2 regions of the Pseudomonas sp. TWP3-1 genome follow, and region 1 is predicted to be linked to the other one. Evidence: riboswitches for the same ligand, from Rfam matches in the RefSeq annotation. Region 1 holds a riboswitch; the other holds the start of a gene.
What was found. A riboswitch is a leader RNA that binds a small molecule or an ion and turns the genes downstream of it on or off. The one in region 1 is predicted to bind cobalamin.

Region 1 (7,611 bases):
CGGCGGTGCCGGCGGCGTGTTCGTGAACCTCAGTCACAGTTTCGGACTTCTCGAAAGTCTCGGCCTGCAAAATTAGCGGCGAAACCCAGAAGCTTTGCAGCAGGGTGAGGAGCAGGGCGGCCAGCAGACCGGTGAAACCTGCGGTTTGCGCAATACGCTTGATCATGTCGTCAGGTCTCAGTGGCACGGGAACGCGGCGCTGTGGCGGGTATCGTGCGCGGCGTTGTGCACCGCTTCGATGTGCGAAAAACCGGCGAAGTAGACCAGGCACGCACCGAGGATCGACGCGAAGATCGCGGCCGTCAGGCGTTGGCTCAAGGTGTTGGTGCTGGCGAAACTCTTGTCAGTGCTGCCGCTGCTGCTGATGATCGACATGACGCGTCCCTCTGGAATGTCAGCGGGGTGACAGAGCGCGTGAAAACCCCTGCGAGCCGGGCACGCAGAGGTTCAAACAGCGCCCGCCCACCGCGGGTTGTTATGTTCAGTGGCGCAAAATGCGCACTGTGTGTTGCGGGCCGGTCTCCGGGCTCACGAGGGGTTGGCAGTTGGCCGACCTGCAAGCGTCACCTTCCCATGCCGATGGCACAGTGGATCTGACGCTTCGCTCGCTTACCGTTGCGGGGGCAGCACCGGACTGACATGGCTTTGGAGTAAAGCACATGATTCACCGGTTTCCCGTTTCACCCTGTGAAGGGCACCCGTAACAAGGTGTGTAGGAGAGCATGAGGGGGGGATTTTAGTCAATTGGATGGGGGCAGATCCGTTTTTTTGGTGATGGCGGATTAGGGGTCCGCCCTTACGGCGGGTCACCTTTTCCAAACGCCGGGATGCCGGCCCAGCGAAAAGGTAACCCAAAAGGCTTTGCCCTGACGTTCGGCCCTCGCTGTGGCTCGGGTTCCTTCGTTCCGGGATTGTTCCGGGGGCATCGCCTCCGGTTTGCTGCGCTGCACCTCCTCTCGATGTGTTTGGCTGCGCCAAACGGTCGCTACGCTCCCACCCCCGGATCAATCCCTCCACTCAGCCTGCCGACGGGCGCTCGATATCAAAAGCTTTACTCGAGCTAACGCTCATCGTTGAGTGGGGCGGCTTCGCCGCATGCGGCGTACGAGAATCACTACTGTGGGAGCTGGCTTGCCAGCGATGGCGGCCTGACAGCCGACCAATCTCTTGCGGATGTCCACACCCCCTGTAGCTGCCGAAGGCTGCGATCTTTTGATCTGGCTTTAGATTTTGATTTTGATCTCAGCCCCATCGGCAGGCCGAGCGTAGGCGTCCATCAGGGGTAGGCGCGCAGCGCCGTGCGGCGCAGCCGCATTCATCGAGAGGAGGTGCAGCGCAGCAAACCGGAGGCGATGCCCCTGATGGGCGCCGTAGCGAGGGAACACTGAGCCTAAGCGAGGTGCCGTACGTCAGGGAGAAGCCTTTTGGGTTACCTTTTTGGCGTTTGAAAAAGGTGACCCGCCGTAAGGGCGGAACCCTAAGAAGCCATCACCGCAGCAACGGATATGCTCACAAGACCAAAAAGCAACGCCCATTGACCCACAACCAACCCATGCGTAGCCTTGCCCCTTCGAGGTTCTTCGGCCCACGCCGAAGCTAAGAAGGGAACGCGGTCCAAGCCGCGGCTGCCCCCGCAACTGTGAACGGTGCTGTTCGCTGCCACGCCACTGCCAACTCTGCCGACAGAGCCAGCGGGAAGGCGCAGCGAATGCCAGGCCCAGTGCCTGAACACCGTCAGCCAGGAGACCTGCCTCGACACAGATTCTCAATTAAAACCGGGCGGGGTGATCCGGTGGCGAACTCTCCAGGCACGCACGCACGCTGCCGGTTCTCGTCCCGTATGCCCGCCACCTTGCCAAAGGGCATCCGATGAAAACACTGGCCAAACTCCCCGTCACCATCGTTACCGGTTTCCTCGGATCGGGCAAAACCACCTTGCTGCGGCACATGCTCGACAACGCGCAGGGCCGCCGTATCGCGGTGATCGTCAACGAGTTTGGCGAGCTGGGCATCGACGGTGAAATCCTCAAGCAATGCACCATCGGCTGTTCCGAGGAAGAAGCGGTCGGCCGCGTCTATGAACTGGCCAATGGCTGCCTGTGCTGCACGGTTCAGGAAGAATTCTTCCCGGTGATGCGCGAACTGGTTGCGCGTCGCGGCGACCTCGACCACATCCTCATTGAAACCTCGGGCCTGGCCCTGCCCAAACCACTGGTACAAGCCTTCCAGTGGCCGGAAATCCGCAGCGCCTGCACGGTGGATGCGGTGATTACCGTGGTCGACAGCCCGGCTGTGGCTGCCGGCACCTTCGCCGCGTTTCCGGATCAGGTCGATGCCCAGCGCAAACTCGATCCGAACCTCGATCACGAATCGCCGCTGCACGAATTGTTCGCCGACCAACTGGCCAGCGCCGACCTCGTCATCCTTAACAAGTGCGACCTGATCAACCCGGAAGACCTCGCTCGCGTGCGCCTGGAAGTCGCCGAAGAACTGCCGCCTGCGGTGAAGATCATCGAAGCCAGCAGTGGTCGCGTGCCACTCGACGTGTTGATCGGCCTCGGCGCCGGTTCCGAAGAACACATCGACAGCCGCCACAGCCATCACGACCATCACCACGGTGAAGGCGATGACGACCACGATGACCACGATCACGACGCCTTCGATTCGATCTCCATCGAACTGCCGCAAGCCGACGAAAGCCTGCTGCTCGACGCGTTGACGCAACTGGTGGTCAAGCACGGCATCCTGCGCGTGAAAGGTTTCGCTGCGATCCCGAACAAGCCGATGCGCCTGCTGATTCAGGGTGTGGGCACGCGTTTCGACAAGCACTTCGACCGTCAGTGGGGTGCCGATGAAGCGCGGGTTACGCGTCTGGTGTTGATCGGTCAGGAACTCGACGCCGCACAACTCGAAGCGCAATTGCGCGCCGCACTCAGCGTTTAAGCCATGCACCTGCTCAGGACCCAGCCCGGCGGATTCGTCTCGGATGACAACATTGCCGACCTCGGACAAACTCCCGCCGAACTGGTGATCCTGTGCAGCGGCGATTCCAGCCTGGCGCTGCTCGCCGAAGCCGCGCAGCAACTGCCGGAAGATTACCCGAGCGTGCGCCTGGCCAATCCGATGCAGGTGCAGAATCACGCCTCGGTCGATCTGTATGTCGACGAAGTATTGCGTCACGCCAAAGTCATTCTGATTTCGCTGCACGGCGGGATTGGTTATTGGCGTTACGGCGTCGAGCGTCTGGTCGAACTGTCCGAGCGCGGCGTGCAGGTGATTCTGGTGCCGGGCGATGACCGGCCCGATCCGGAACTCAGCGATCTGAGCACCGTTAATGCCGAGGATCGTGACCGGCTCTGGCAATTCTTGCGTCAGGGCGGCATGGGCAATGCGCTGGATTTCTTCCGGTGTATGGCCAACCTTTGGCTCGACCGCGATTACCCGTGGGGCGAGCCACAAACCCTGCCGCGCACGGCGATTTACCACCCACATAAAAGCACCGCCGCACTGAGTGACTGGCAAGCCGATTGGTTGCCGGAGCAACCGGTCGCGGCGGTGTTGTTTTATCGCTCGCATTTGCAGGCGGCGAACACGGCGTTCATTGATGTGTTCTGCCAGCACTTGCAGGCAGCGGGGCTTAATCCGCTGCCGATTGCCGTCGCCAGTCTGAAAGAGCCTGGCTGCCTGTCGGTGGTCGAGGACTGGCTGGATGAAGTCGAGGCCGGGGTGATTTTGAACACCACCGGGTTCGCCCAGTCCAGCCCGGAAGCGCCGCATCTGCGGCCGTTTCGTCGCAACATTCCGGTGATTCAGGCGATCTGTGCGCAGGACAACGAGCCCGGCTGGCGCGCCAGCGAGCAAGGCCTCGGCCCGCGTGATCTGGCGATGCACATTGCCTTGCCGGAGCTGGACGGGCGCATTATCAGCCGGCCGATCAGCTTCAAGGATCTGGCCTGGCGCAGCGAGCGCAGTCAATCGGATGTGGTCTGCTACCGCGCGCAACCCGAACGTATGGATTTCGTCGCGCAACTGGCGCGGCGCTGGATCGATCTGGCACGCGTGCCGAACGCAGAAAAACGCATCGCTTTGATCCTCGCCAACTACCCGACTCGTGATGGGCGGATTGGCAACGGCGTCGGGCTCGACACCCCGGCAGCCGCGCTGAATATTCTTCGTGCTTTGCAGGCTGAGGGCTATCCGCTGCCGAGCGAGTTGCCGGGCAGCGGCACTGAGTTGATTCAGCAATTGCTCGGCGGCGTCAGTAATGACCTCGATACTCTCGATCAGCGTCCATGCCAGCAAAGTCTGGCGATGGATGACTACCTGACAATGTTCAACGCCCTGCCCGAAGCCAATCGCGCGGCGGTGCTGGAACGCTGGGGCACGCCGCAAACCGATCCGATGTGTCGCGATGGACGGATGATGATCGCCGGTTTGCGCTTCGGCCTGACCTTCGTCGGCATTCAACCGGCACGTGGGTATCAGGTCGACCCGAGCGCGGTGTATCACGACCCTGATCTGGTGCCGCCGCACGCCTATCTGGCGTTCTATTTCTGGTTGCGCCAGACCTACGGCGCACACGGTGTGATCCACGTCGGCAAGCACGGCAACCTCGAATGGCTACCGGGCAAGGGCGTCGGCCTGTCGGAGAACTGTTGGCCGGACGCATTGCTCGGGCCGCTGCCGAACATCTATCCATTTATCGTCAACGATCCGGGCGAGGGCGCCCAGGCCAAACGCCGGACTCAGGCGGTGATCATCGATCACTTGATGCCGCCGCTGACCCGCGCCGAAACCTACGGCCCGCTGCGCAATCTGGAACTGTTGGCCGACGAATATTACGAAGCGCAACTGCTCGATCCACGCCGCGCCCGCGAATTGCAACGCGACATTCTGCAACTGGTGCGCGAGACGCAGATCGACCGTGAGTTGCAACTGGATGATGGCCTCGACAGTGACTCCGATGCGGCGATCTGGTTGCCGCGTCTGGACACGTATTTATGTGATCTGAAGGAATCGCAAATTCGCGATGGCTTGCACATCTTTGGTGAATCGCCGAGTGGGCGGTTGCGTATCGACACGTTGTTGGCGCTGCTGCGCATTCCGCGTGGCGACGGCAAGGGCGCGCAGTCGAGTTTGTTGCGTGCGTTGGCCAAGGGTTTTGAGCTGGGTTTTGATCCGTTGGATTATGCGTTGGCTGAGCCTTGGGTTGGGCCGCGGCCTCCGCTGTTGCAAGCGGTCAGCGAAGAACTCTGGCGCACCGCAGGCGATACCCGCGAACGTCTGGAATTGTTCGCCGCGCAATTGATCGAGCAGACACCGCCGCTCCCACAGGATGCGTGGTGGGCCGACGTTCGCGCAATCATCGATAGCCTGCGCGAAGTTGTTGCTCCACGCCTCGACGCCTGCGGCCCCGCCGAAATGCGCGGCCTGCTTGACGCACTCAGCGGTCGTTTCGTCCCCGCCGGCCCGAGCGGCGCGCCGAGTCGCGGTCGCCTCGACGTGCTGCCGACCGGACGCAATTTCTATTCGGTGGACGTACGCAATCTACCGACCACCACCGCGTGGCGCATCGGCTTCCAGTCGGCGACGCTGATTCTTGAGCGGCACTTGCAGGACCACGGCGATCACCTGCGCCAGCTCGGCCTCTCGGTGTGGGGCACGGCGACCATGCGCACCGGTGGCGACGACATCGCGCAGGCCATGGCGCTGATGGGCGTGCGCCCGGTGTGGGCCACCGGCAGCCAGCGTGTGGACGATTTCGAGATCCTGCCGCTGAGCCTGCTCGACCGCCCGCGCGTCGATGTCACGCTGCGGGTTTCGGGATTCTTCCGCGATGCCTTCGCCAACCTGATCCGCCTGTTCGACGCCGCCGTACAAGCGGTCGCCGAACTGGACGAACCGGACGACCTCAATCCGTTGGCCGCCAAAGTACGTGCCGAGCGTGTAGCGCTCCAGCAGTCAGGATTGGACGAAGAAGCCGCGCGACGTCAGGCCGGCTGGCGCATTTTCGGTGCCAAACCCGGTGCCTATGGCGCAGGTGTGCAGGGCGCCATCGACGGGCGCCTGTGGCAGAGCCGCGAAGATCTGGCCGAGGTTTACTTGAACTGGGGCGCCTACGCTTACGGCGGCTCCGACGAAGGCACCGCCGCCCGCGAACAGTTCGTCCAGCGCCTGAGCCAGGTGCAAGCTGTGTTGCAAAATCAGGACAACCGCGAACACGACCTGCTCGATTCCAACGATTACTACCAGTTCCAGGGCGGCATGCTTGCAGCGGTGGAAACCCTGCGCGGTGAAGCAGCTGCGAGTTATCACGGCGACCATAGCCAGCCGGATCTGCCGAAAATTCGCACCTTGAAAGAAGAACTGAACCGGGTGATCCGCTCGCGGGCGGCGAATCCGAAGTGGATCGACGGGGTCAAGCGCCACGGCTACAAAGGCGCGTTCGAGTTGGCGGCGACCGTGGATAACCTGTTCGCGTTCGACGCTACGACGCAGTTGATCGATGATCATCAATACGCGTTGTTGGCGGACGCGTATTTGCTCGACCCGGCGACCCGCGAGTTTGTGCGGGAGCATAATCCGCATGCGTTGCGCGATATGACTGAGCGGATGCTGGAGGCGCAGCAGCGCGGGATGTGGCAGGAACCGGGGGCCTATAAAGAGGCGCTGGAAAATCTGCTGTTGGATATAGAAGAGGATGGATGAGGGTTTTACCAGCGGACCCTCACCCCAGCCCTCTCCCGAAGGGAGAGGGGGCCGACCGAGTTGTTCCAAAAGGTACATCGACCTGAACGATCCAGCCGATTATGGATTCACAGCAAGTCGCTCAGGTCGACGTAAAGCGTCAATATCCCCCAATCGATCCCCTCTCCCTCTGGGAGAGGGCTAGGGTGAGGGCAGCCCCCCTGACACCCCACAAAACTCTAGACCACCACCGACCACGAAAGAGAACCCGCAAATGACCGAAACCCCACATTTCCCACTCTCCGCCGTGGTCGGCGCCGATGACTTGAAACTCGCTCTGTACCTCACCGCCATCGACCCGAAAATCGGCGGCGTACTCATTGAAGGTCCACGCGGCATGGCCAAATCCACGCTGGCCCGAGGCCTCGCGGACTTACTCGCCAGCGGCCAATTCGTCACCTTGCCACTGGGTGCCACCGAAGAACGGCTAGTCGGTACCCTCGACCTCGACGCGGCCCTGAGCGAAGGTCGTGCGCAGTTTTCCCCCGGTGTGCTGGCCAAGGCCGACGGCGGCGTGCTGTACGTCGATGAAGTGAATCTGCTGCCGGATCATCTGGTCGATCTGCTACTCGACGTCGCCGCCAGCGGCACCAATCTGATCGAGCGCGATGGCATCTCCCATCGGCATTCGGCGAAGTTTGTACTGATCGGCACCATGAACCCGGAAGAGGGCGAGTTGCGGCCGCAACTGCTCGATCGCTTTGGCCTGAACGTGGCGCTCAGCGGCCACACTGTGCCGAGCGAACGTGGCCAGATCATCCGGCGTCGACTCGATTTTGATAGCGATCCGCAGGCCTTCTGCACGCAGTGGGAAGCCGAACAACAAGCCTTGCGCGAACGTTGCGAAAACGCTCGTAACGCGTT
Region 2 (7,611 bases), on a different contig from region 1:
AATGTCGGCAAAGAAGGCTTGCAGACCGGTGACCTGATCTTCTTCGCCACCAATGGCGGCTCGCAGGTCAGTCATGCGGGGATTTACGTCGGGGAAGGGCGCTTCGTGCATGCACCAGCGACTGGCGGCACGGTGAAACTGGACAGTCTGTCCAAGGCTTATTGGCAGAAAGCTTACTTGAGCGCCAAACGAGTGTTGCAGCCGGAGCATCTGGCGCATAACCCGTAACCCAAGCTGCACAAAACAAATGTGGGAGCCAGCAGGCTGGCTCCCACATTTTTTATGCGTCAGGCAATGATCGGTTATTTGCTGGCCGCAACCCGCCAAACCTTGTTGCCGACGTCATCCGCGACCAGCAATCCACCCTGCTGATCAATCACCACGCCCACCGGGCGACCCAAGGCATTTTCATCTTTGTCGAGGAACCCGGTCAGCACATCCACCGGTTTGCCAGTCGGCTTGCCCGCCGCAAACGGCACGAAAATCACTTTATAGCCACTGTGCGGTTTGCGGTTCCACGAGCCGTGCTGGCCGATGAATGCGCCTTCCTTGAATTGCGCCGGCAGCGTGTTGCTTTCAGCGAATGTCAGACCCAGCGAAGCAGTGTGTGGGCCGACCGCGTAATCCGGCGCGATCGCCTTGGCCACCAAGTCCGGGTTTTGCGGCTCGACGCGGACATCGACGTGCTGACCGTAATAGCTGAATGGCCAGCCATAGAAGCCGCCATCCTTGACCGAGGTGATGTAGTCCGGCACCAGATCGCTGCCGATTTCGTCACGCTCATTGACCGCCGTCCACAAAGCTCCGCTCTGCGGCTCCCAGGCCAAGCCGTTGGGATTACGGATACCCGAAGCGAATATGCGGTGATTGCCAGTGGCGCGATCCACTTCCCAGATCGCCGCGCGACCTTCCTCTTTATCCAGACCGTTCTCGCCGACGTTGCTGTTTGAGCCTACGGTCACGTACAGCTTGCTGCCGTCCTTGCTGGCGATCACGTTTTTGGTCCAGTGGTGGTTCAGCGTGCCGCCGGGCAGATCCACGACTTTGATCGGCTGGGTCTTGATCTCGGTGGCGCCGGCTTCGTAATGGAAGCGCAGCAGCCGATCAGTGTCGGCGACATACAGATCGTTGCCGACCAGCGTCATGCCGAATGGCGAGTTGAGGTTTTGCAGAAACACCGTGCGCGTCTCGGCCACGCCATCGTGATCGGCGTCGCGCAACAGGGTGATGCGATTCGGACTCGGCACACCGGCACCGGCACGGCCCATGACTTTTTCCATCACCCAGCCACGAATGCCTTTGCCGTCATCAGGTTTGGGCGGCGCGTTGGTTTCCGCGACCAGCACATCGCCATTGGGCAGCACATACAGCCAGCGTGGGTGGTCTAGGTTTTCCGCAAATGCTGCGACCTGAGTGCCAGCGGCGGCGGTCGGTTTCGCCCCCGCCGGCCAGCCGACTGCCGGGGCAATGTTCACCGTCGGGATCAGGGTTTTGTTCGGTTCTGGCAGTTTCGGTGACGGGCCGGTGCCGTCGATGACTTGCAGGCTGGAGGATTCACCACAGGCGGCGAGCCCTCCGGCGAGCGCGATGACAAAAACGAGCTGGGGCTTGCGCATTGCTGATCTTCCCTATGAATGCATTGTTAATCATAGAGAAGCGTACAAGCCCGATGGTTCAACTGCTCAGCCGCGCGCCTCTTTGAACAGCACGGCGATGCCCGGATGATAGTTGCCGGCGTCGCTGTGCAATTTGCGGTAGGCGTAGGGGAAATACCAGGCCACGGCGCAGGTGTTTTCCTTTTGCAGGTCGTCGACCATGTCCTGCAATTCTTCCGGGCTGGCGCTGTGCTGGGCTTTTTGCGGGGCGACGAACAGGCAGCCGAGTTTCAGATCGCTGGCGTAGCTGATGCGCTTGGCTTCGCTGGTGATATCCGCCAGGGCTTGAGTGAGGTTCAGGCTGTTGACTCGCGGCCAGCGCTGAGTCGCCTGAATGAATGCGCGGTTCTCGGCCCCGGCGAGAAACAGATCGGCGCGGGCATTGCGCTCGCCTTCCTCGTTCTGCTTGCGCGTGGCGGTGTCGCGCAATGTCACCAGTTCGGCCATCCATGCGGCGGCCGAGAGCAGGCCGAGGTTGGCTTTTTCGTCATGCCAGTAGGGCGTGTCGTTGTCGCCACGCACGGCGTTGTAGCGGTCGATACAGTCAAACCAGCGTTCCAGCACCGGGCGCAGGAACTCCAGTCGCGGGTTGCTGATGATCATGCCTTGCATGGTGCACTCCCTTGTTATTGTGATGGCGCTTTTTTGGGTAAAAGCATGGCTCTTTGATATCACTGCTGAGAGTGTGGCACAACAATGGCGGCATATATTTGATCGGCGGCAGTTATTACGCGCGCGCGCCCCTCTTTAATTGACGCTCCACCCCCAACCCTCTAACCTTCGCCGCTTGTTTCAGGTGCTCTGTGACGTACGTCGACAGAGTGAAACAGGGAAGCCGGTGAGGATTGTCTTCAAGCGAAGACCGATCACGATCCCGGCGCTGCCCCCGCAACGGTAAATGAGTAAAAACTGCGTCTGATGCCACTGCTGAACAAGCGGGAAGGCGCGCAGTCCGGCGAATGCGCCGCTCATGAGCCCGGAGACCGGCCTGATCCATCCAGCGGCATCACGGTGGGCGATGCCAGGCTTTTTGCCGTCTATTCTTGTGCCTGCCCGCCGTTATCCAGCCTCAACGGAGAGCTCCCCCATGACCGATTCCCCCGAGCGCGACGAACGCCATCTGGCGCGCATGCAGCGTAAAAAAGCCGTGATCGATGAACGCATCGCCAATTCGCCGGACGAGTGTGGCCTGGTGCTGGTGCTGACCGGCAACGGCAAAGGCAAAAGCAGCTCGGCGTTCGGCATGCTCGCGCGCGCCATGGGCCACGGCATGCAGTGCGGCGTGGTGCAGTTCATCAAGGGCCGCAACAGCACCGGTGAGGAACTGTTCTTCCGCCGCTTCCCTGAACAAGTGCGCTTCCATGTGATGGGCGAGGGCTTTACCTGGGAAACCCAGGATCGCCAGCGCGATATCGCCGCTGCCGAAGCCGCTTGGGAAGTCTCTCGTGAACTGCTGCGCGATCCGTCGATCGGTCTGGTGGTGCTCGATGAACTGAACATCGCGCTCAAGCACGGGTACCTCGATCTCGATCAAGTGCTCAGCGATTTGCAGGCGCGTCCGCCGATGCAGCATGTGGTCGTCACCGGGCGCGGCGCCAAGCCGGAAATGATCGAGATGGGCGACACGGTCACCGAGATGGGCATGCTCAAGCACGCCTTTCAGTCCGGGATCAAAGCGCAGAAAGGCGTCGAACTTTGAAGCAACCACGTCACTGCCCGGCGGTACTGATCGCCGCGCCGGCCTCCGGTCAGGGCAAGACCACCGTCACCGCTGCGCTCGCTCGTTTGCATCGCAATCAGGGGCGCAAGGTGCGCGTGTTCAAATGCGGCCCGGACTTTCTCGACCCGATGATCCTCGAGCGCGCCAGCGGTGCGCCGGTCTATCAACTGGATATGTGGATGGTCGGCGAGCAGGAAAGTCGCCGCTTGCTGTGGGAAGCCGCCGCCGAAGCCGATCTGATTCTGATCGAAGGTGTGATGGGGCTGTTTGACGGCACGCCGTCGAGCGCCGATCTGGCGCGGCACTTCGGTGTGCCGGTGCTCGGCGTGATCGACGGCACCGCCATGGCGCAGACTTTCGGCGCACTGGCGCTGGGCCTGGCGCGTTATCAGCCGGACTTGCCGTTTGCCGGGGTGCTGGCCAATCGCGTCGGCACGCTGCGGCATGCGCAATTGCTTGAAGGCAGCCTGACGGAAGGGCTGCGTTGGTACGGCGCATTGTCGCGCGAGACCGGCATCGAACTGCCGAGCCGTCACCTCGGACTGGTGCAGGCCAGCGAACTGAATGACCTCGACGTGCGCCTCGACGCCGCTGCCGCCGCACTGGCCAGCAGTTGCGAGGTAGCGCTGCCACCAGCCGTGGAATTCGCCGTGCCAGACGAGCTGATCGTTGAACCGTTGCTCAAAGGTGTGCGGATTGCCGTCGCCCGCGATGAAGCCTTTGCCTTTACTTACGGCGCCAGCCTTGATCTGCTGCGCGCAATGGGCGCCGAATTGAGCTTCTTCTCGCCGATCCGCGACACGCAAATCCCCGAGGCCGACAGCCTGTACCTGCCCGGCGGTTACCCGGAATTGCACCACGTCGCGCTGGCACAGAACACCTCGATGCTCGATGCGATCCGCCAACATCACGCTGCCGGCAAACCGCTGCTCGCCGAGTGCGGCGGCATGCTCTATCTGCTCGATTCGTTGACTGATGTCGAAGGCACCCGCGCCGAACTGGTCGGCCTGTTGCGCGGCGATGCGACGATGCAGAAACGCCTGGCGGCGCTGGCGTTGCAGGACGTCGAACTGCCGGAGGGCGCACTGCGCGGCCACACTTATCACCATTCCCTGACCACCACCGAACTGACACCGATTGCCCGAGGCCACAGCCCCAACGGCGGACGCGGTGCGGAAGCGGTTTATCGGCAGGGGCGGATGACCGCGTCTTACGTGCACTTTTATTTTCCGTCGAATCCTGTGGCTGTCGCTGCTCTGTTTACACCAGACCTTGAGGCCGCCATCGCTGGCAAGTCGAATCGTCGCACCGCAGCTCCCACAGGGGATTGCGTTTCGTCAGGTATTGCACCGCCCACTGTGGGAGCTGGCTTGCCAGCGATGGGGCCATGACCGACAACGCATATACCGAAGCCGAACGCGCAGCGGTCTATAAAGCCATCGCCGAACGCCGCGACATGCGCCATTTCAGCGGCGGGACCGTCGAGCCTGACTTGCTGCGGCGTCTGCTCGAAGCCGCACATCAGGCACCCAGCGTCGGCCTGATGCAGCCGTGGCGCTTCATCCGCATCAGCGACCGCGCCTTGCGTGGGCAGATCCAAACCCTCGTCGAAGAAGAACGCGTGCGCACCGCCGAAGCCCTTGGCGAGCGCAGCGACGAGTTCATGACGCTGAAAGTCGAAGGCATCAACGACTGTGCGGAAGTGCTGGTCGCCGCGCTGATGGATGATCGCGAACGGCATATTTTCGGTCGGCGCACGCTGCCGGAAATGGACATGGCCTCGCTGTCCTGCGCAATTCAGAACCTGTGGCTGGCCGCGCGCGTTGAGGGGCTGGGCATGGGCTGGGTCTCGCTGTTCGAACCGCAAGCGCTGGCTGATTTGTTGAATTTGCCGGCCGGGGCCAAGCCGTTGGCGGTGCTTTGCCTCGGGCCGGTCAAGGAGTTCTATCCGGCGCCGATGCTGGTACTCGAAGGGTGGGCGCAGGCGCGTCCGCTCAATGAGTTGCTGTACGAAAATTATTGGGGAGTGAGTCAATGAGTGTGGCGTTGTTGAGTGTCGCCGCAGTGGCGCTGGATGCGCTGCTGGGTGAACCCAAACGCTGGCATCCGCTGGTGGCGTTCGGCAATTTTGCCGGGCGCATCGAGCAACGTTTCAATAGCGGCGGTCGCGGTTGGCGCAGTCATGGCGTCACTGCGTGGGTGATTGCGGTGTTGCCGCTGACCTTGCTCGCCACGGCATTTTCCTGGGCGCCATACGTGGGCTGGATCGTCGAGATTCTCGCGCTGTATTGCGCGCTCGGCATGCGCAGCCTCGGCGAACACGTCGAGCCGGTGGCCAAGGCGTTGCGCAGCGATGATTTGGAGGAAGCTCGCAAGCGCGTCGGTTATCTGGTCAGCCGCCAGACCGATGAACTCGACAGCACCGCTGTCGCCCGCGCCGCCACCGAATCGGTGCTGGAGAACGGCAGCGATGCAGTGTTCGCCGCGCTGTTCTGGTTTGTCGTGGCCGGTGCGCCGGGCGTGGTGCTCTATCGCTTGAGCAACACGCTGGATGCGATGTGGGGTTATCGCAACGAACGCTTTGAACGTTTCGGCTGGGCGGCGGCAAAAATCGACGACGTGCTCAATTACATTCCTGCACGACTGGTGGCGTTAACCTATGCGCTACTGGGAAAAACCCGACTCGCACTCAAATGCTGGCGTACCCAAGCGCCGCAGTGGGACAGCCCGAACGCCGGCCCGGTGATGGCGGCGGGAGCTGGAGCGCTAGGCGTGGAGCTGGGTGGCCCGGCGATCTATCACGGCGAACTGCACGAGCGTCCGCAGCTCGGTGAAGGCGCGCCGGCGGATGCCGACTCCATCGACCGTGGCTGGCAATTGGTCCAGCGCGGCGTATGGTTATGGCTGCTGATTCTCTGCGTGGGGGCTGAATTCTATGCTTGAGCACGGTGGCCGGTTGCGCAGGGCGGCGCTTGAATACGGCATCGCCGAAGAAGACTGGCTCGACCTGTCCAGCGGTCTCGCGCCGTGGCCGTTTCCGGTCCCGGAAATTCCGTTGCGCGCCTGGGCGCGGCTGCCGGAAACCGATGACGGTCTGGAGCAGGCTGCCTGCGATTACTACGGTGCCGCGCACGTGCTGCCGGTCGCCGGTTCGCAGATGGCCATTCAGTTGCTGCCGCGTTTGCGCCGGGCCGGCAAAGTCGGCGTGTTATCGCCGTGTTATGCCGAACACGCCGAAGCCTGGCGCCGCAGCGGCTACATCGTGCGTGAAGCGCTGGAGCAGGAAGTCGACTTCTTCATCGACAGCCTCGATGTACTGGTTGTCGTTAACCCGAACAACCCGACCGGCCTGAGTCTGACTCCGGCGCGGTTGCTCGACTGGCACGCGCGATTGGCGCAACGCGGTGGCTGGCTGGTGGTTGATGAAGCGTTTATGGACAACACCCCTCATTTGAGCCTGGCCGGGTTTACCCATCTGGTCGGCCTGATCGTGTTGCGCTCGTTCGGCAAGTTTTTTGGTCTGGCCGGTGTGCGATTGGGCTTTGTGCTGGCCGAGCGTAGGTTGCTCAAATTGCTCGCCGAGCAGGTCGGGCCTTGGGCTGTAAGTGGGCCAACTCGAGTGCTCGGCCAGGCCTGTCTGCAAGACACTGACGGGCACACGCAACAGCGTATCCGCAGCGACGAGGCCAGTGAGCGGCTGGCGTTGCTGCTTGAGCGTTACGGCTTCAAACCTCATGGCGGCTGCGCATTGTTCCAGTGGCTGATCACCGAACAGGCTGCCGAACTGCACGAATTCATGGCCCGACGCGGCATTCTGGTGCGCATCTTCGCGCACAACAGCAGCCTGCGTTTCGGTCTGCCTGCCGATGCAGTTGAAGAGGCTCGTCTCGAACAAGCGCTGCAAGCTTTTGCGAAGGAACGTTCATGACCACATTGATGGTGCAGGGCACCACGTCCGATGCCGGCAAAAGTACGCTGGTGACAGCATTGTGCCGCTGGGCCACGCGTCAGGGCGTTGCGGTGGTGCCGTTCAAGCCGCAGAACATGGCGCTCAACAGCGCGGTGACCGCGGACGGTGGCGAGATCGGCCGCGCGCAAGCGGTGCAGGCGCAAGCGGCATTTCTCGCGCCGCACACCGACATGAATCCGGTGCTGCTCAAACCCAACAGCGACACGGGCGCGCAAGTGATCATTCATGGTCGCGCGGTCACCAGCATGAACGCCGTGGCCTACCAC

Region 2: another riboswitch for cobalamin. It lies ahead of cobO (cob(I)yrinic acid a,c-diamide adenosyltransferase); the one in region 1 lies ahead of cobW (cobalamin biosynthesis protein CobW).

Annotation. Positions count from the first base shown of each region.
Region 1 covers NZ_JAFCUQ010000016.1:41,915-49,525, forward strand. The annotation lists gene ACP7BN_RS20520 (CbtA family protein) at 1-166, opposite strand, end outside; gene ACP7BN_RS20525 (CbtB domain-containing protein) at 178-375, opposite strand; cobalamin riboswitch at 497-717, opposite strand; cobalamin riboswitch at 1,557-1,769, shown strand; gene cobW (cobalamin biosynthesis protein CobW) at 1,870-2,943, shown strand; gene cobN (cobaltochelatase subunit CobN) at 2,947-6,708, shown strand; gene ACP7BN_RS20540 (ATP-binding protein) at 6,962-7,611, shown strand, end outside.
Region 2 covers NZ_JAFCUQ010000009.1:216,034-223,644, forward strand. The annotation lists gene ACP7BN_RS15045 (C40 family peptidase) at 1-228, shown strand, start outside; gene ACP7BN_RS15050 (PQQ-dependent sugar dehydrogenase) at 303-1,616, opposite strand; gene ACP7BN_RS15055 (hypothetical protein) at 1,683-2,267, opposite strand; cobalamin riboswitch at 2,433-2,661, shown strand; gene cobO (cob(I)yrinic acid a,c-diamide adenosyltransferase) at 2,743-3,354, shown strand; gene ACP7BN_RS15065 (cobyrinate a,c-diamide synthase) at 3,351-4,766, shown strand; gene bluB (5,6-dimethylbenzimidazole synthase) at 4,763-5,413, shown strand; gene cbiB (adenosylcobinamide-phosphate synthase CbiB) at 5,410-6,318, shown strand; gene cobD (threonine-phosphate decarboxylase CobD) at 6,311-7,303, shown strand; gene ACP7BN_RS15085 (cobyric acid synthase) at 7,300-7,611, shown strand, end outside.